Regions from separate parts of the Variovorax palleresanus genome, predicted to be linked through region 2. Evidence: predicted binding sites of a transcription regulator. Region 2 holds the regulator's gene; the other holds the start of a gene.
The links. The regulator NrdR, encoded in region 2, represses ribonucleotide reductase genes. The targets are predictions, from matches to a motif close to CACNANATNTNGTG.

Region 1: a site for NrdR is predicted at 4,659-4,672, ahead of ACJ7Z0_RS20480 (ribonucleoside-diphosphate reductase subunit alpha). Genes of this name have one in related genera too.

Annotation. Positions count from the first base shown of each region.
Region 1 is NZ_JBJNVP010000002.1:3,549,065-3,557,562, forward strand. Features, by position in the region: gene ACJ7Z0_RS20470 (histone H1-like DNA-binding protein) at 1-107, opposite strand, end outside; gene ACJ7Z0_RS20475 (ribonucleotide-diphosphate reductase subunit beta) at 304-1,482, opposite strand; gene ACJ7Z0_RS20480 (ribonucleoside-diphosphate reductase subunit alpha) at 1,663-4,575, opposite strand; gene ampD (1,6-anhydro-N-acetylmuramyl-L-alanine amidase AmpD) at 4,926-5,543, opposite strand; gene ACJ7Z0_RS20490 (sigma-54-dependent transcriptional regulator) at 5,530-7,098, opposite strand; gene ACJ7Z0_RS20495 (two-component system sensor histidine kinase NtrB) at 7,103-8,498, opposite strand, start outside.
Region 2 is NZ_JBJNVP010000002.1:372,199-380,696, reverse strand. Features, by position in the region: gene ACJ7Z0_RS05615 (pilus assembly protein) at 1-1,549, shown strand, start outside; gene ACJ7Z0_RS05610 (type IV pilin protein) at 1,546-1,971, shown strand; gene ACJ7Z0_RS05605 (GspH/FimT family pseudopilin) at 1,968-2,522, shown strand; gene nrdR (transcriptional regulator NrdR) at 2,556-2,999, opposite strand; gene glyA (serine hydroxymethyltransferase) at 3,019-4,263, opposite strand; ZMP/ZTP riboswitch at 4,305-4,431, opposite strand; gene ACJ7Z0_RS05590 (lytic transglycosylase domain-containing protein) at 4,449-5,294, opposite strand; gene ACJ7Z0_RS05585 (DUF748 domain-containing protein) at 5,891-8,498, shown strand, end outside.

The sequences.
Region 1 (8,498 bases), 3.2 Mb from region 2:
TTCGCAGCTACCTTCTTGGCGGGAGCCTTCTTAGCGGCCGCGACCTTCTTTGCCGGAGCCTTCTTTGCAGCGGCTTTCTTAGCCGGCGCTTTCTTTGCAGTTGCCATTTCTATTTCTCCTTGATCAAGTTGAAAAAATCAACCTATTGAAGCACTCCACGCACGTTGGTAGCGTGAAGCGATTCATGGCGTTGGAATCTGAGCCCCAGCACCATGAACACCTGAGCCCTCGTCCATGCCGCGCTCTTCGGCGCGATCGGTGGCAAGGGCAATTCTTGAATTCATTAATTCTTGTCGGAAAGATTCAATCCCACGAGAGCGCGCCGCCCGATTGGTACTCGATCACGCGGGTCTCGAAAAAGTTGCGCTCTTTCTTCAGGTCAATCATCTCGCTCATCCAGGGGAACGGGTTTTCCTCGTTCGGGAAGAGCGTTTCGAGGCCGATCTGCTGTGCCCGCCGATTGGCGATGTAGCGCAGGTAGCCCTTGAACATGGAGGCGTTCATGCCGAGCACACCACGCGGCATGGTGTCTTCGGCGTATTTGTACTCGAGCTCGACGGCCTTCATGAAGAGGGCCTTGATCTCCGCCTTGAACTCGTTGGTCCAGAGGCCGGGGTTCTCGAGCTTGAGCTGGTTGATCAGGTCGATGCCGAAATTGCAGTGCATCGATTCGTCGCGCAGGATGTACTGGTACTGCTCGGCGGCGCCGGTCATCTTGTTCTGGCGGCCCAGCGCGAGGATCTGCGTGAAGCCGACGTAGAAGAAGAGGCCCTCCATCAGGCAGGCGAACACGATCAGCGACTTGAGCAGCGTCTGGTCGGTTTCGTGCGTGCCGGTCTTGAAGTGGGGGTCGCTGATGGCGTCGATGAACGGGATCAGGAACTGGTCCTTCTCGCGGATCGACGGCACTTCGTTGTAGGCGTTGAAGATCTCGCTCTCGTCCAGGCCGAGCGACTCGACGATGTACTGGTATGCGTGCGTGTGGATCGCTTCTTCGAATGCCTGGCGCAGCAGGAACTGGCGGCATTCGGGCGCCGTGATGTGGCGGTAGGTGCCCAGCACGATGTTGTTGGCGGCCAGCGAGTCGGCGGTCACGAAGAAGCCGAGGTTGCGCTTGACGATGCGGCGCTCGTCTTCGGTCAGGCCGTTCGGGTCTTTCCACAACGCGATGTCGCGCGTCATGTTCACCTCTTGCGGCATCCAGTGGTTGGCGCAGGTGGCCAGGTACTTTTCCCAGGCCCACTTGTACTTGAACGGCACCAGCTGGTTGACGTCGGTCTGGCCGTTGATGATGCGCTTGTCGGAAGCCTTGACGCGCTGCGCAGCGACGGGGGCTGCGGTGGGCTGCTGTGCAATCGACGAAGTCGGAGCGTCCACCGGTCGGCCTGCGGTCATGCCGCTGGTCGATGCGTGGTGTTGCTGCAATCCTTGTTGCATATCCTTTGATAAGGAGGGCTTGACTTCTTCGTCCCAGGTCAACATAGAAAAATCCAATGCTCGATTATCGGAGCAACGATGTGAGTTGCAAAGTGCTCGTTCACATCGCGCTCCATTTATGTGGTTGTTATGTTGCTCTCATGCATCGCGCGATGTCAGTCGATGCCGTGATCGACTGAGAGTTCGCGCGTCGTGCATGCACCTCTCTCTGACTTCACTGACGCGTCATTGGCATGCTTCGCAAGTCGGATCGTCGACGCCGCAGAACGCGATGTCGGTCGCAGGCATCGCACTCATCTGCGCCTTTGCTGCGGCTGCTGCGGCTTCGAGCGCGCTCATGCCCGAGGATGCATCGCTGCCCGACGACACCGCGTTGAGGCGGCCCGATTGCACGGTCGACTTTTCGGCGTGCGTCGCGCTCTGTGTGCGCAGGTAGTAGGTCGTCTTCAGGCCGCGCAGCCATGCGAGCTTGTAGGTGTCGTCGAGCTTCTTGCCCGATGCGCCGGCCATGTAGATGTTGAGCGACTGCGCCTGGTCGATCCACTTCTGGCGACGCGAGGCGGCTTCGACCAGCCACGTGGTCTCGACTTCGAACGCGGTGGCGTAGAGCGCCTTCACGTCTTGCGGCACGCGGTCGATCGGGCGCAGCGAACCGTCGAAGTGCTTCAGGTCCATGACCATCACGTCGTCCCACAGGCCCAGGCGCTTCAGGTCGCGCACCAGGTAGTGGTTGATCACGGTGAATTCGCCCGACAGGTTCGACTTGACCGAGAGGTTGCCGAAGCAGGGCTCGATGGACGCGTCGACGCCGATGATGTTGGAGATGGTCGCGGTCGGTGCGATGGCCACGCAGTTGGAGTTACGCATGCCGTCGGCCTTGATCTTCTGGCGCAGCGCGTCCCAGTCGAGCGTGGACGAGCGGTCGACCTCGACGTAGCCACCGCGGGCCTGCTCGAGCAGGTCGAGCGTGTCGATCGGAAGAATCCCCTTGTCCCACAGCGAGCCCTTGTAGCTCGAGTACTTGCCGCGTTCGCGGGCCAGGTCGGTCGATGCCCAGTAGGCGTGGTAGCAGATGGCTTCCATCGACTCGTCGGCGAACTGCACGGCTTCCTGCGAGGCGTAGGGAATGCGCAGTTCGTACAGCGCGTCCTGGAAGCCCATCAGGCCGAGGCCCACCGGACGGTGGCGCAGGTTCGAGTCGCGCGCCTTCTTCACGGCGTAGTAGTTGATGTCGATCACGTTGTCGAGCATGCGCATCGCGGTCGAGATCGTCCGCTTGAGCTTCTCCTGGTCGACCTTGCCGTCCTTCAGATGCTGCAGCAGGTTCACCGAACCCAGGTTGCAGACGGCGGTTTCGGTGTCGCTGGTGTTCAGCGTGATCTCGGTGCACAGGTTCGACGAGTGAACCACGCCGGCGTGCTGCTGCGGCGAGCGCACATTGCAGGCATCCTTGAAGGTGATCCAGGGATGGCCGGTCTCGAACAGCATCGTGAGCATCTTGCGCCAGAGGTCCGACGCCTGGATGGTGCGGGCGGGCTTGATCTCGCCGCGCGCGGCCTTTTCTTCATAGGCCACGTAGGCCTTCTCGAAGTCGGCGCCGAACAGGTCGTGCAGGTCGGGCACGTTCGAGGGCGAGAACAGCGTCCAGGTGCCCTTTTCCATCACGCGGCGCATGAACAGGTCGGGGATCCAGTTGGCCGTGTTCATGTCGTGCGTGCGGCGGCGGTCGTCGCCGGTGTTCTTGCGCAGCTCCAGGAACTCCTCGATGTCGAGGTGCCAGGTTTCCAGGTAGGTGCAGACCGCGCCCTTGCGCTTGCCGCCCTGGTTCACGGCCACAGCCGTGTCGTTCACCACCTTCAGGAACGGCACCACACCCTGCGATTCGCCGTTGGTGCCCTTGATGTGGCTGCCGAGCGCGCGCACGCGGGTCCAGTCGTTGCCCAGGCCGCCAGCGAACTTCGACAGCAGCGCGTTTTCCTTGATCGACTCGTAGATGCCGTCCAGGTCGTCGGGCACGGTGGTCAGGTAGCAGCTGGACAGCTGCGAGCGCAGCGTGCCGGCATTGAACAGCGTGGGCGTGCTCGACATGAAGTCGAAGGACGACAGCACTTCGTAGAACTCGATGGCGCGGGCTTCGCGGTCGATTTCGCCGAGCGAGAGGCCCATGGCCACGCGCATGAAGAAGGCCTGCGGCAGCTCGATGCGGTTCTTGCGCACGTGCAGGAAGTAGCGGTCGTACAGCGTCTGCAGGCCGAGGTAGTCGAACTGGTTGTCGCGCTCGGCCTTGAGCGCGGCGCCCAGGCGGGGCAGGTCGTACTGCAGCAGCTTTTCGTCGAGCAGCTCGTTCTCGACGCCCTTCTTGATGAACTGCGGGAAGTAATCGGCGTAGGTCTGCGCACGCTCGGTGGGCATGACTTCGCGGCCGATGATCTCCTTGAAGATCGTGTGCAGCAGCAGGCGGGCGGTCGCGAAGGTGTAGTCGGGATCCTTCTCGATCAGCGTGCGGGCGGCCAGGATCGAGGCCTTGTAGACCTCGTCGAGCGGCACGCCGTCATACAGGTTGCGCATCGTCTCGGCGACGATCGGCGCGGCGGTGATGCCGTCGCCGAGGCCCTCGCAGGCCGATTCGATCAGGCCCTTGAGTTCGTTCAGGTCGAGCGCGACGCGTTCGCCGCCGTCCAGCACGTGCAGCAGCGGCGTGGCCGGCGCTTCCTGCGCGACCTGCTTGGAGCGCTCTTGCGTGCGGCGTTCACGGTACAGCACATAGGCGCGCGCGATTTCGTGGTGGCCGCCGCGCATCAGGCCGAGTTCGACCTGGTCCTGCACGTCTTCGATGTGGAAGGTGCCGCCGCCCGGACGCGAGCGGACCATGGCGCGGATCACGCCTTGCGTGAGTGCGTCGACCGTCTCGCGCACGCTGGCTGAAGCCGCGCCCTGGGTGCCGTGCACCGCCAGGAAGGCTTTCATCATGGCGATGGCGATCTTGTTGGGTTCGAAGGGAACCACGGCGCCGTTGCGGCGAATGATCTGGTAGTTCGCGAGGTTCTGGGCGGTGGTGGAGCCCGCGGTGTCGCGTTGCTGGGACGGCGTGGAGGGAACGGCACGCGGGGTCGATGGGGTGTTCAGGGCAGTTTGCATTCGCTTCCTCTCGGTTGGCAATTCTTGTTGGGTGGCAGCGCCTTGGTCGGGCGTTGCGCCGGCGTTGTTGGCCGGACGGAGGACACTATATCTAGGGTGTAGAGGGTCTACAAGCCACTACAGGTAGTGTTTTGTGGAAGTTTAACCCCTACGGGTATTTCTCTAGGATTCGGCATACGGCCATCGGTGCCGCGTGAATACTGGCTTATGGTCGCGCAGGCCGCATGGGGCGTGGCCTGCCGGACGATTTGGGCCTGCAAGGCGCATGGTTGCTACGCTGCGCGTCGGCGTTTGAGAAACGGAGTCGACGCAAGCACAGCGCATCGCAGGGCGCCGCGCGATTAAAAAAATTAACGCGGGACCGCCTGCTCGGGAAACATTTGCAAGTCCCAGCCGAGTTGTCCGCGCAGCAACTGCCAGTCGAAGCCCGCGCCAGGGTCTTGCTTGCGACCCGGTGCGATGTGCTCGTGGCCGGCGATGTGGGCAATGGCGTAGTGCTGCGCGATGGCGGCACAGAGGCTGGCCAGCGTTTCGTATTGCGCCTCTTCGAAACGTTCGCCTTCCAGGCCTTCGAGTTCGATGCCGATCGAATCGTCGTTGCAGTTCTGGCGGCCGCGCCACGACGACGCACCGGCGTGCCAGGCACGGTCGTCGCAGCTCACGAACTGCCAGAGCTCGCCATTGCGCCGCACGTAGAAATGCGAGGAAACCTCGAGGCCGCGGATGGATTGGAAGTAGGGGTGCGCGTCCCAGTCGAGCTGGTTGGCAAAAAGCTGTTGCACCGCATCGCCGCCGTATTCGCCGGGCGGCAGGCTGATCGAATGCAGCACGATCAGATCGGTCTGCGCGCCCGCGGGCCGCGGACCGAAATTCGGCGAGCGCAGCGCCTTGGCGAAGCGATACCAGCCGGCGTGCCAGAGGCCGTCGCCGTGGCTGCCCGCGCTGGCCGGTGCGTCAGTCGTCGGCATGGCTGGCGGCACCTTCGTCGCCGTTGGGCGTGGTGATGCCCAGCCGCGCGATGCGGTAGCGGATCTGGCGCAGGCTCATGCCGAGCCGCGCCGCGGCCGCCGTGCGGTTGAAGCCGCTTTCGCGCAGCGCGCGCACGAGAATCTCGCGCTCCTGCTGGTCGAGGTAGGCCTGCAGGTCGGAGGGAAGGGCGGCGGGCCTGGACTCCGCAACCGCGCTTGCGGCCGTAGCGGGTGCGGGAGGGGATTCGCCGTCGGCCGCCAGCGAAGAAGACAGGGGCGAAGGCGCGGTTGCCGCACCGGTCGAATCGGCCGGCGCCGCGGCAGGCTGTCCTCCCGCCGTCAGGTCGAGGTGCAGTTCGTCGCCGTCGTTCAGCGCCACGGCGCGATGCAGCAGGTTCTCGAGTTCGCGCACGTTGCCGTCGAGCGGATGCTGTGCCAGGCGGCGCAGCAGATCGGCGGACAGGTGGGGCACCGGCAAGCCGCCGTCCTGCGCAATGCGCGCGAGCAGCGCGGCGCAAAGCGCGGGCAGGTCTTCGCGCCGGTCGCGCAGCGCGGGCACCGCAATCTCGATCACGTTGAGCCGGTAGAACAGGTCTTGCCGGAAGCGGCCGGCCTGGACTCCCGCATGCAGATCCTTGTGCGTGGCACTCACGATGCGCACGTCGACCGCGTCTTCCTGCGTGGAACCGATCGAGCGCACGCTGCGCTCCTGGATGGCGCGCAGCAGCTTGGACTGCATTGCGAGCGGCAGGTCGCCGATCTCGTCGAGGAACAGCGTGCCGCCGCGCGCGGCCTGGAAGTAGCCGTCGCGGTCTTGCGACGATCCGGTGTAGGAGCCCTTGCGGGCGCCGAAGAATTCGGCCTCGAGCAGGTTCTCGGGAATGGCGCCGCAGTTGACCGCGACGAAGGGACCTTCGCTGCGCTGGCTGCAGGCGTGCACGGCGCGCGCCACCAGTTCCTTGCCGGTGCCCGATTCGCCGCGCACCAGCACCGGTGCCATGCCGCGCGCCACCTTGGCGATGCGCGACTTGACGAGCCGCATCGGCTCCGAGTCGCCCACCAGCCGTTGGAGCGCCGCGATGCCGCTGCCCGGAATGGCGGGCGCATCGGTGCGTTCGCCCGTTTCCGCGGGCGCGGCCCGCACCGCCTTGGTGGGCAACGCCTGCTGCGCCTGCACGGCGGAGGCGACCACCGCGCGGAACTGCTTGAGATCGACCGGCTTGGTCAGGTAGTCGAACGCGCCGGCCTTCAATGCCTCGACCGCGTTCTCGGCGGAGCCATAGGCCGTCATCACGACGCAACGCTCGCTGCGCTGGTTCTTCTGGATGCGATGGATGATTTCCATGCCCTGCCCATCGGGCAGCCGCATGTCGGTGATCACCGCATCGAAATGCGCAGCCTCGAGATGCTGCCAGGCTTCGGAGACGCTCCCGGCGGCCTCGACGCGATAGCCTTCGCGCAGCAACGTCAGCTCGTACAGCGTGCGCAGGTCGGGTTCGTCGTCGATGACCAGGATGTTGGCCGGACGCTGCAGGGAAGGAGGAGGAGTGCTCACGGCGCTATTGTGTCAGCCGGTTTTCGCTTGGCGCAAAGCTGACGAAGAATTCGTTGCCTTCAGGCCCGCCCGCGACGAGCGCGCGCCGTTCGTAGCCGATGGTGGCGCCATGGCGCCGGCACAGCTCGCGGCACAGGAAGAGGCCGAGCCCGCTGGAGCGGCTCTCGGATGAGAAGAAAGGTTCAAACAGGTGGCGTTGCACCGCCGGCTCCAGCGGCGCGCCGTCGCTCCAAACTTGCAGGCTGGGTCGGCTGGAGCTGCCGCGCTGCATGGTGGTGACGACCTGGATCGAGCCTTCCCGGTTGCCGGCGTAGCGCGCCGCGTTGTCCAGCAGGTTCACGAGCAGGCGGCGCAGGTGCTCGACGTCGAAGCGCACTTCGCTGTCGGCGGCATCGAGCGTGATCAGCACGCCCTGGCGGTGCGTCTGGCGCACCCATTCTTCGGCCAGCGCGCGCACCGCAGGGTCGAGCGCGACCTGCTCGCCGAGCGAGAGCACGCGCTGCTGGCGCGCGCGCGAAACATCGAGCACGTCGTCCACGATGCGAGCGAGCCGCTGCGCGTTGTGCTGGACCATGCTGGTCAACTTGCGGTGCGCGGGATCAGTGAGGTCTTCGTTGAGCAGGGCACTGGCCTGCGTGATCGCGGCCAGCGGGTTGCGTATTTCATGCGCCACCGCGGCCGACATGCGGCCCATCGCGGCGAGCTTTTCGGTGCGGATGCGGGCCTCCAGTTCGCGCAGGTCCTGCAGGAACATCACGCACAGGCTGTCGACGCGCTGGTCGCTGGTGGGCGTGAGCCGCGTGCGCACCCGCACTTCGCGCGCGGCGCCGCGGGCTTGCGCCACGGGGATTTCTTCGCTTTGCGGGGCGCGGCGCGCAAAGGTCTGGCGCGCCAACGCCGCCAGTGCGTGCCAGGCCGGCTGCGCATGCAGTGCAAACGGGAGGGCGAGCCGGGCCAGGCCTTGTCCGAGGATGGCGTCGGCCGCCGGATTGGCCGCATGCACCATGCCCTCGGCGTCGATCACCAGCACGCCTTCGCTCAGTGTCTCGATCACCAGGTCGTTGACCTGCGCCTGCATCTGCGCGCTGCTGCGGTTGCGCAGCGCGGTTTCTTCTTCGCGCGCGAGCCGGCGCGCCAACTCGTGCGCCAGCAGGGCCACGACGAAAAGGCCGGTGCCGGTCAGCGCCGCCTGCACGAAGCGGGTGGAGGAATCGCCGGGCTGCTGCAGCCAGTGCCAGCCCGCGTCGGCCAGCAGCAGCAGGGTGACCGTGGCCGTGGTGCCCAGGCCCACGGTCACCGTGCCGAGCACCGCGCTCATGAGCACCGGCAGCGCGAACAGCGGCGTGTAGTTGATGTTGCCGCCCTGGAGCACCTGGAGCGCGGTGAAGGTGCCGAGGTCG
Region 2 (8,498 bases):
CGTCGGCCCTCCGAGCCCGAACGTGCGAGGCGCCGGGTACCAACAGTTTCTCGATGCTCACAAGGCAAGGCCGCAGGCCGTGTACGTCGGCGCCAACGACGGCATGCTGCATGCATTCTCGGCCGCCACGGGCAACGAGCTTTTCGCCTATGTTCCCCGCTCGGTGTCTTCGAAGCTGGCCGGCTACACCTCGCCCGGCTATGCGCACCAGGCCCATGTCGACGGCTCGGCCGCGGCGGTAGAGGCGCGAATGGCCAGCGGTGCCTGGAAGACGGTGCTGGTCTCCGGCACGGGGGCAGGGGCTGCCGGCGTTTTTGCGCTCGACATTTCCGACCCTGCCGCCTTTTCGGCGGACAAGGTCTTGTGGGAGTTCACCGGCGCGGACGATGGCGACATGGGCCATGTGCTCCAGGCGCCGCGCATCATGAAGTTCCGTGTGTCCGCAGCGACTCGCACCCAGCCCGCGGCGTACGCCTGGTTCGCGGTTGTTCCCTCCGGGTTCAACAACGCAAATATTGAGAAGCGGAGCGCGCTGTTCCTGCTCTCGCTCGACAAACCGGCCGGTGCTGCATGGAAGCGGGGCCTCAACTATCACAAGATCATGCTGCCCGCACCGGCAGACAGCACGCTCGTGAATGCCTTGGCAACACCCGGCGACTTTGCCGCGGCGGACGGCTGGGCACGCTGGCTGTACGCCGGCGACACGCAAGGCAACCTCTGGAAGTTCGACTTCACGGGCAATGCGCCGTGGAGCGAAGCCAACGCACTCGGGCTGGGCAGCCTTCCATTGATGGTCGCGACATCGGGCGGCGCAAACGCGAAGCGCCAGCCCATCACCGTGGCGCCCGAAGTCGGGGTGGGGCCGAACGGCGGCGCCATCGTGCTGTTCGGTACCGGCAAGTTCGTGAGCGCCGAAGACATGGGCCGGGCCAGCCGCGGCGCGCAGAGCCTGTACGGCGTGTACGACAGCGGCACTGCGATTCCCGCCAGCGAAACGCGTACGCAACTGCAGGCGCGGCGGGCTGTTGCCGCCGCGGGCCAATCGTTGCCGGCCATCGTGGGCGAGCCCTTCGTCTATGGCGTAGGCACCAGCCGCGCCGTGAGCCGCCGCGGCTGGTACTTCGACTTCCCGGGCGCGCTGGAACTGGGCGAGCGGCAGGTCTCGCGGTTGGCGCTGAGCGACGGATATCTGTTCTTCAACACGCTGATACCGAATGCCGAAGCATGCGGCGCCAACGGCGGCGGCCGAAGCTGTTCGGTGAACGCGATGACCGGCCTGTCGCAAGGCGGAACCTGCGTTCCTTCGAGCGTCGGGCTGCTGTCGTCGCCTCTTCTGGTCGAACTGGGCGAGGGCGCCTACACGGCCACCGATGCGTTCGGGCGCCGAACGGAAACGAAGAAGGTGTCCGTCATCAACGTCGGTGTGCCGGGCGGCTCGCGCGGGGTCCGTATTTCCACGGCGCGCCCCGTGGAGGGCGGCCAGGTCTCCCAGGTGTCCGGACGCCTGAACTGGCGCCAGATTGCCGACTACCGGAGTGCGAAACCATGAAGACCGTGCAACGCGGTGCCAGGCGCAGCCACGGCTTCACCCTGATCGAAGCGATGATCGTGGTTGCGATCGTCGCCATCCTGGCCGCAATCTCCTACCCGTCATACCTGGACTTCATGCGCAAAGGCTGGCGCACCGAGGCGCGGTCGGCCCTGGTGCAGCAGATGCAGCAGCAGGAGCGCAACTACACCCTGAGCGGGCAGTACAAGCGCTACGAAGGCGGCTCCGGCGAGGGCGGCGCAGGCGGCAAATACCTGGTCCAAAGCGGCAATTGCGAGGGGCAGGACAGCATCGATCGCTGCGTCAGGCTGACCGCAACCCCCAGGCCGGGCCTCTCCGATCCGGAGGTCGGGGCGCTCTGGCTCGACAGCACGGGCGACAAGGGCTGTGACGGCACCGCGCCAAGCAGGTGCTGGCAATGAAGCGCTGCGCGCCGTTGCGCAGGCCGCGCAGCGGCTTCACGCTGGTGGAATTGATGGTGGTCATCGCCATCGCGGCGATCCTCGGCTCGCTCGGCGTACCGGCATTTCGCGATCTGCTGCTCAACCAGCGCCTGGCGGCCGCGTCCAGCGGTTTTGTCGCCGCGCTGAATCTCGCCCGCACCGAAGCCATTCAACGTTCGCAGAGGGTTCACGTCGTGGCGCTGACCGCAAATGACTGGTCGAGCGGATGGGCGGTGCGGGCGGGAACGGATGCCGCACCGCAGATAGTGCGCAACTTCGAAAAGCTCCCGGCCGGTGTCGGCATCGATGCGGGGCTTGGAGATGGTTTTGTGCAGGGCCTGGACTACGACAGCAACGGCTTCTCGCGCCGGGCGGGGGGCTCGGGCTTCGGCGCCGGCTGCCTGACCTTGAAGGCGGAGTCGGGCCGCAGGGCGTCCATCGTCGTGTCGGCCTCGGGCCGCGCGAGAGTCTGCAATCCCGACCTCAAGGGCGATTGCGGAAGCGGCGCCTGCGGCAAGGACAGCCAATGAACCCGCCGCACGCGAACGGCGGACCGGCTCCGCTCAAATGTCCCGCAGCAGCTGCCTGAACTCGTCCACGTCTTCGAAGCTCCGGTACACGGAGGCAAAGCGCACGTAGGCCACCTTGTCGAGCTTCTTGAGCTCGCGCATCACGAGTTCGCCGACCTTGGTCGAATCGATTTCACGCAAGCCGCTGGCAAGCAGCTTCTGCTCGATGCGGAGCAATGCGTTGTCGATCTGCTCGATGCTCACCGGCCGCTTGCGCAGCGCCAGCATCATCGAGGCGCGAACCTTGGACGATTCGAAGTCGGCGCGGCTGCCGTCCTTCTTGACGACGACTGGAAAGTTGACGTCCGGCCGCTCATAGGTGGTAAAGCGCTTGTCGCAGGCGCTGCACTGGCGGCGCCTGCGCACGAAGTCGGCGTCTTCCGACACGCGGGTCTCGACGACCTGCGTTTCGAGATGACCGCAAAAAGGGCATTTCATGCGGCCACGTCTTCCTGGGTCAGCGGTAGACCGGGAACCGGCTTGTCAGCGCGTGGACCTTGGCGCGAACCGCATCGATGTTGGCGGCGTCGCGCGGGTTCTCCAGTACGTCGGCCACCAGGTTCGCGGTGATGCGCGCCTCTTCGTCCTTGAAGCCGCGGGTGGTCATGGCGGGGGTGCCAATGCGCACGCCGCTCGTCACCATCGGCTTTTCGGGGTCGTTGGGAATCGCGTTCTTGTTGATCGTCATGTGGGCGCTGCCCAGCACGGCTTCGGCTTCCTTGCCGGTGATGCCCTTGGAGCGCAGGTCGACCAGCATGACGTGGCTTTCGGTGCGGCCGCTCACGATGCGCAGGCCGCGCTCGGTCAGTGTGTCCGCCACGATCTGGGCGTTCTTGACCACTTGCTGCTGATAGGCCTTGAACTCAGGCGCCATCGCTTCCTTGAACGCGACGGCCTTGGCGGCGATCACGTGCATCAGCGGGCCGCCTTGCAGGCCCGGGAAGATGGCGCTGTTGATGGCCTTCTCGTGCTGCGACTTCATCAGGATGATGCCGCCGCGCGGACCGCGCAGGCTCTTGTGGGTGGTGGACGTCACCACGTCGGCGTGCGGCACCGGGTTGGGGTACACGCCCGCGGCCACCAGGCCCGCATAGTGGGCGATGTCGACCATGAAGATCGCGCCGACGTCCTTGGCCACCTTGGCGAAGCGCTCGAAGTCGATGCGCAGCGAATAGGCCGAGGCGCCCGCGATGATCAGCTTGGGCATGTGCTCGTGCGCCTTGCGTTCCATCGCGTCGCAGTCGATGGCTTCGTTGGCGTCCAGGCCGTAGCTCACCACGTTGAACCACTTGCCGCTCATGTTGAGGGGCATGCCGTGGGTCAGGTGGCCGCCTTCGGCCAGGCTCATGCCCATGATGGTGTCGCCGGGCTTCAGGAAGGCGAGCATCACGGCTTCGTTGGCCGAGGCGCCGCAATGCGGCTGCACGTTGGCGGCGTCGGCACCGAAGATCTGCTTGATGCGGTCGATGGCCAGCTGCTCGGCCACGTCGACGTGTTCGCAGCCGCCGTAGTAGCGCTTGCCGGGGTAGCCTTCGGCGTACTTGTTGGTGAGCTGCGAGCCTTGGGCGGCCATGACGGCTGGCGAGGCGTAGTTTTCGCTCGCGATCAGCTCGATGTGGTGTTCCTGGCGCGCGTTTTCGGCCTGGATGGCAGCCCAGATTTCGGGATCGGTCTGTTCGACCAGGATATTGCGGTGATACATGGCAGTCCTTTGAAGACGAGGTCCTTGTTCTTCAACCAAACAAGGGCTGCCCAGGCGAACGGCTGAACGCCTGTATGGATGCCAGGCGGCACGCTTCCCAGTGGTATTCCACGTCAGCGCGGGGCACCGCGGGGGGTGCTGCGCCTATCGCCAGTCGCGTACGGGGTGAAGTGTAGCGCAGGGCCTCAGGAAACTTCCGAAAGCAGGGCCACTTTCTGCGGGTCGGCTGCCGGCTCGGAGGCCTGCTGCCGCTTCGGGGGCGTCGCGACGGGGATCGGCTGCGCGCGCACCACCGGCGCCGCCGTGGGCGGATTGCGGCCATTGGCGACCTGCAGCAACCGTTCGTGCTCGGCGAGCACCTTGCCTGCGTAGCCGCCGTCGTCTTCGAGGTTGGCGGCACCCACGTAGTAACGCAAGCCGCCTTCGAGCGACCCGGCGCGGGCGATGCATTCCTGCAGCACCTTCACGCCAACGCGCATGTTGGTCACCGGGTCGAACGCGGTGAGCGTGCCGCCCGCGCTTTCGTACTTGTCGCCATGCACGCGCGTCATGACCTGCATGAGGCCCTGGGCGCCCACGTGGCTCTGGGCGAACGGGTTGAAGCTCGATTCGACGGCCATGATGGCGAGGATCAGCGTCGGGTCGAGCTTGGTGCGCTTGCCGAGGTGATAGGCCTCGGCGACCAGCACGCTCAGCGGTTCGGCCGCCACGCGGTACTTCTTGCTGAGCCAATATGCCACGGCGGCCTGCTGCTTGGGCAGGTCGCCAGGGCTTGCGGCCGTGGTGCGCACGATGGCGGTCGGCTCGAGGTCGGTGGCTTCCGGTGCCGGCTTGCGCGATTGCAGCCAGCCCATCAGTTGCTCCTCACCGGTCTGGCGCAGGTCCGGCCGTGCCACGAGGGCGAGGGCCGCGAACACGATGGCGAGGCCGACCAGTGCAAACCCGTTGTGGGTGATTTCAAAAAAGCCGTCTGCCACATCGGACGCAAAGGTCCTTAGCCCGCGGGCCGTGGCATCAAACGCCTTGTTCATCGCTCTTCCTTTCTGTGCGGCACCTGTTCGCAGCGCCGGGAAGGCGATGGATGAAGGCTACGGCGCTTGGATTGGTACGAATCAGGCTCCGCGCGTGGAGGTGTAGGGGTAAGGGCGCGGCGACCTGATCAAGCCGGGGGAGTTCGGCGGCGGATTCAGGAGGCCCCTGCTGGGTCTGGGCAGCCAGGGGCAGGCCGGATTCTAGCGTGGCTAAATACTCGGTCAAGCATAAGAAACCTTGTTCTTATGCAATTACATATTTAAACAGATTGTTCCCATTGAGCGGGCCTACCCTAGGGTATCCCCTTGGTGGATGGGATTGCAATGCAAGGGTCAGGCGCCTAATCTGGACACGCCTGAGTTATTCAGGCGTGTTCCGAAGTCAGATAGCCCGAGGTGCAAGTCAAGGGCTCGAACGGCAGAGGATCCACGGCGGCAATCTCTTGCTGCCAGCACGGCAGGAACCATTGACTTCCGGTCGCGCGAATCGATGGCATGGGTCTCGGGCCCGCCATCAAGCCCGGTAATGAGACATTCGTCTGATTGCCGGGCTTTCTTGTTTCTGCCTTGTTCTTTCTTTACGGCACACTCCCGCGATGGATGCAGCTTCGCTCAAACAAAACAAATGGGTGCGACGTGGGATCGTCGCGGTGCTGGCTCTTCTGGCGCTCTGGATCGTTGCCTGGCTCGCGGTACCGCCGATCGCCAAGAGCCAGCTCCAGAAGATCGCGAGCGAGAAGCTCGGCCGGCAGGTCACGGTCGGCAAGATCGACTTCAAGCCCTGGACCCTCGAACTTGCGCTGAACGATCTGCGCATTGCCACGGCCGACGGCAGCCGGCCCCAGGTGGCCGTCAAGCGAATCTATGCCGACGCCGAGCTGCAATCGCTCGTCCGCCTGGCGCCGGTGATCGACGCGGTCACCATCGAATCGCCGGCCATCCTGCTCACGCACCTTGCCGACGGCAAGTACGACATCGACGACATCCTGGCCAAGCTGGCCGCCGCTCCGCCGTCCGACCCCAACGCCGAGCCGGCACGTTTTGCGATCTACAACATCTCGATCAAGAGCGGCGCGGTCGACTTCGACGACCAGACGGTCAAGCGCAAGCATGAACTGCGCGATTTCGTGCTCAACGTGCCCTTCCTGAGCAACCTCGCCTCCAAGCGCGACGTGAACACCGAGCCCAAGCTCGCGTTCGCGCTCAACGGCGGCAAGTTCGATTCGGCGGCCCTCACCACGCCGTTCGCGAAAAGCCGCAAGACCGACGCCCACCTGCAGTTCAAGGGGCTCGACCTCGCGCCCTACCTGGGTTACCTGCCGGGCGGCCTGCCGGTGAAGCTGCAGGCGGGCAGCCTGGATGCCGACCTGAAAATCGACTTCGAGCAGGCCGCCACCGCCGGCCTCAAGATCACCGGCACGGTCGAAGCGCAGAGTGCCAAATTGGGCGACGCCCGCGGCCGCGACCTGCTGAGCTTCGACTCGCTCAAGCTGGCGCTGGCGGACGTGCGCCCGCTGGAGTCGGTGTTCCATCTGAGCGAAGTTGCGCTGTCCAACCCGCAGCTTGCGGTCGCGCGCGATGCGCAAGGCCGGCTCAACCTGCTCGCCACCGATCCGGCCACGGGGGCTGCCGAAAAGGTGGCCCCGCCCGCATCCGCAGCCAGCGCCCCGGCCGGAAAGACGGTTGAAAAGCCGAAGCTGAAGGTCCAGGTCGACAAGGTCGCTCTCAGCGGCGGGCGCATCGGGTGGCGCGACGAAACGGTACAGCCCGCGGCGGCCGTCCAGGCGAGCGCACTCGGCCTCGACCTGACCGGCGTCACCTGGCCGATGGAGAAGCCGGCCCAGTTCAGCGGCAGCACCGCCATTGGCGGCGCGACGCTCAAGTTCCAGGGCAGCGCCACCGACAAGAAGGCCGACGTGCAGACCGAGGTCGATGCGCTGCCGCTGTCCCTGGCGGCGCCATACCTGGCACACAGCCTCGAGCCCACGCTCGACGGCAAGCTCAGCGGGCAGATCGACATCGCCTGGGCCGAGCCCGATCTCCGGTTCAAGGCCCGCCGCCTGGCCGCCGACGGCCTTGCGCTGACCCAGGCAAAGACCGCGCTGGCAAGCGTGGGCCGCTTCGAGCTGGTCGATGCCGAGGTCGACATGACGAAGCACACGCTGAACGTGGCTTCGTTCACCGCCACCAACCCGAAGGTGAACGTCGAGCGCGACAGCGAGAAGCGCTGGATGTTCGAGCGCTGGCTCAAGGCGCCGGCGGCCGGCAACGGGGCGGCAGCACAGGCCAAGGTGGCTGCGCCCAAGCCCGCCGGCGCGGGCACCGCAACGGCACCGCCCGGCGCCAACACCAAGCCCTGGGCCTTGACCATCGGCACCCTGGCGGTCGAGAACGGCACGCTTTCATATGCCGACAAGGCCAGCGCCACGCCGGTCGCGGTCGAGTTCACGGCGCTGAATGTGAACGCCCAGAAGATCGCGCCCGACACCGCCACGGTGTCGCCCCTGCAGATTTCAGGCCGCATCGGTTCGAGGCGTTCCGAGCCGGGCCGCTTCGACTACAAGGGCAACCTGGTGCTCAAGCCGCTCGCGGCCGAGGGCCGGCTCGACGTGGCGTCGTTTCCCGCCCATGCCTTCAAGGCGTACTACGCAGATGCCCTCAACGTCGACATCCGCCGTGCCTTCGCGAGCTACCGCGGCACCGTGCGCTATGCGAACGCACCGGCAGGCATGACTCTCAAGCTGGCCGGCGACACGGCGCTCGACGATTTCCGCGCCAACAGCATCTCGCTCACGCAGTCGCCCGGCTTCGACCGCAACACCAACCAACTGCTGAGCTGGAAGACGCTGAGCCTGCGCGGCCTGCAGGTGAGCATGGCGCCCAATGCGGCGCCGGCGGTGGACGTGCGCGAAACCACGCTGACCGACTTCTTCGCGCGCGTGATCGTCGACCCCACAGGCCGCCTGAACCTCGTGAACCTCACCAAGAAGGGCGAAGCGGAAGCCAATGCCGCCGCCGCAGCCACCACCGAGGCGAAGACCCGCAGGAGCCTGGGCGGAACGACCACCACGACCCGGCCCCCGTCGCAGGCGGGCGGCGCGCCGGTATCGGCCGAGTCCATGGTCGGCGGCAGCTCGGAGCCGGCCAGGCCGGCCTCGGCGCCGGTCGCAGCGGCCCAGGCACAAGCCGATGCCGGGCCCCAAC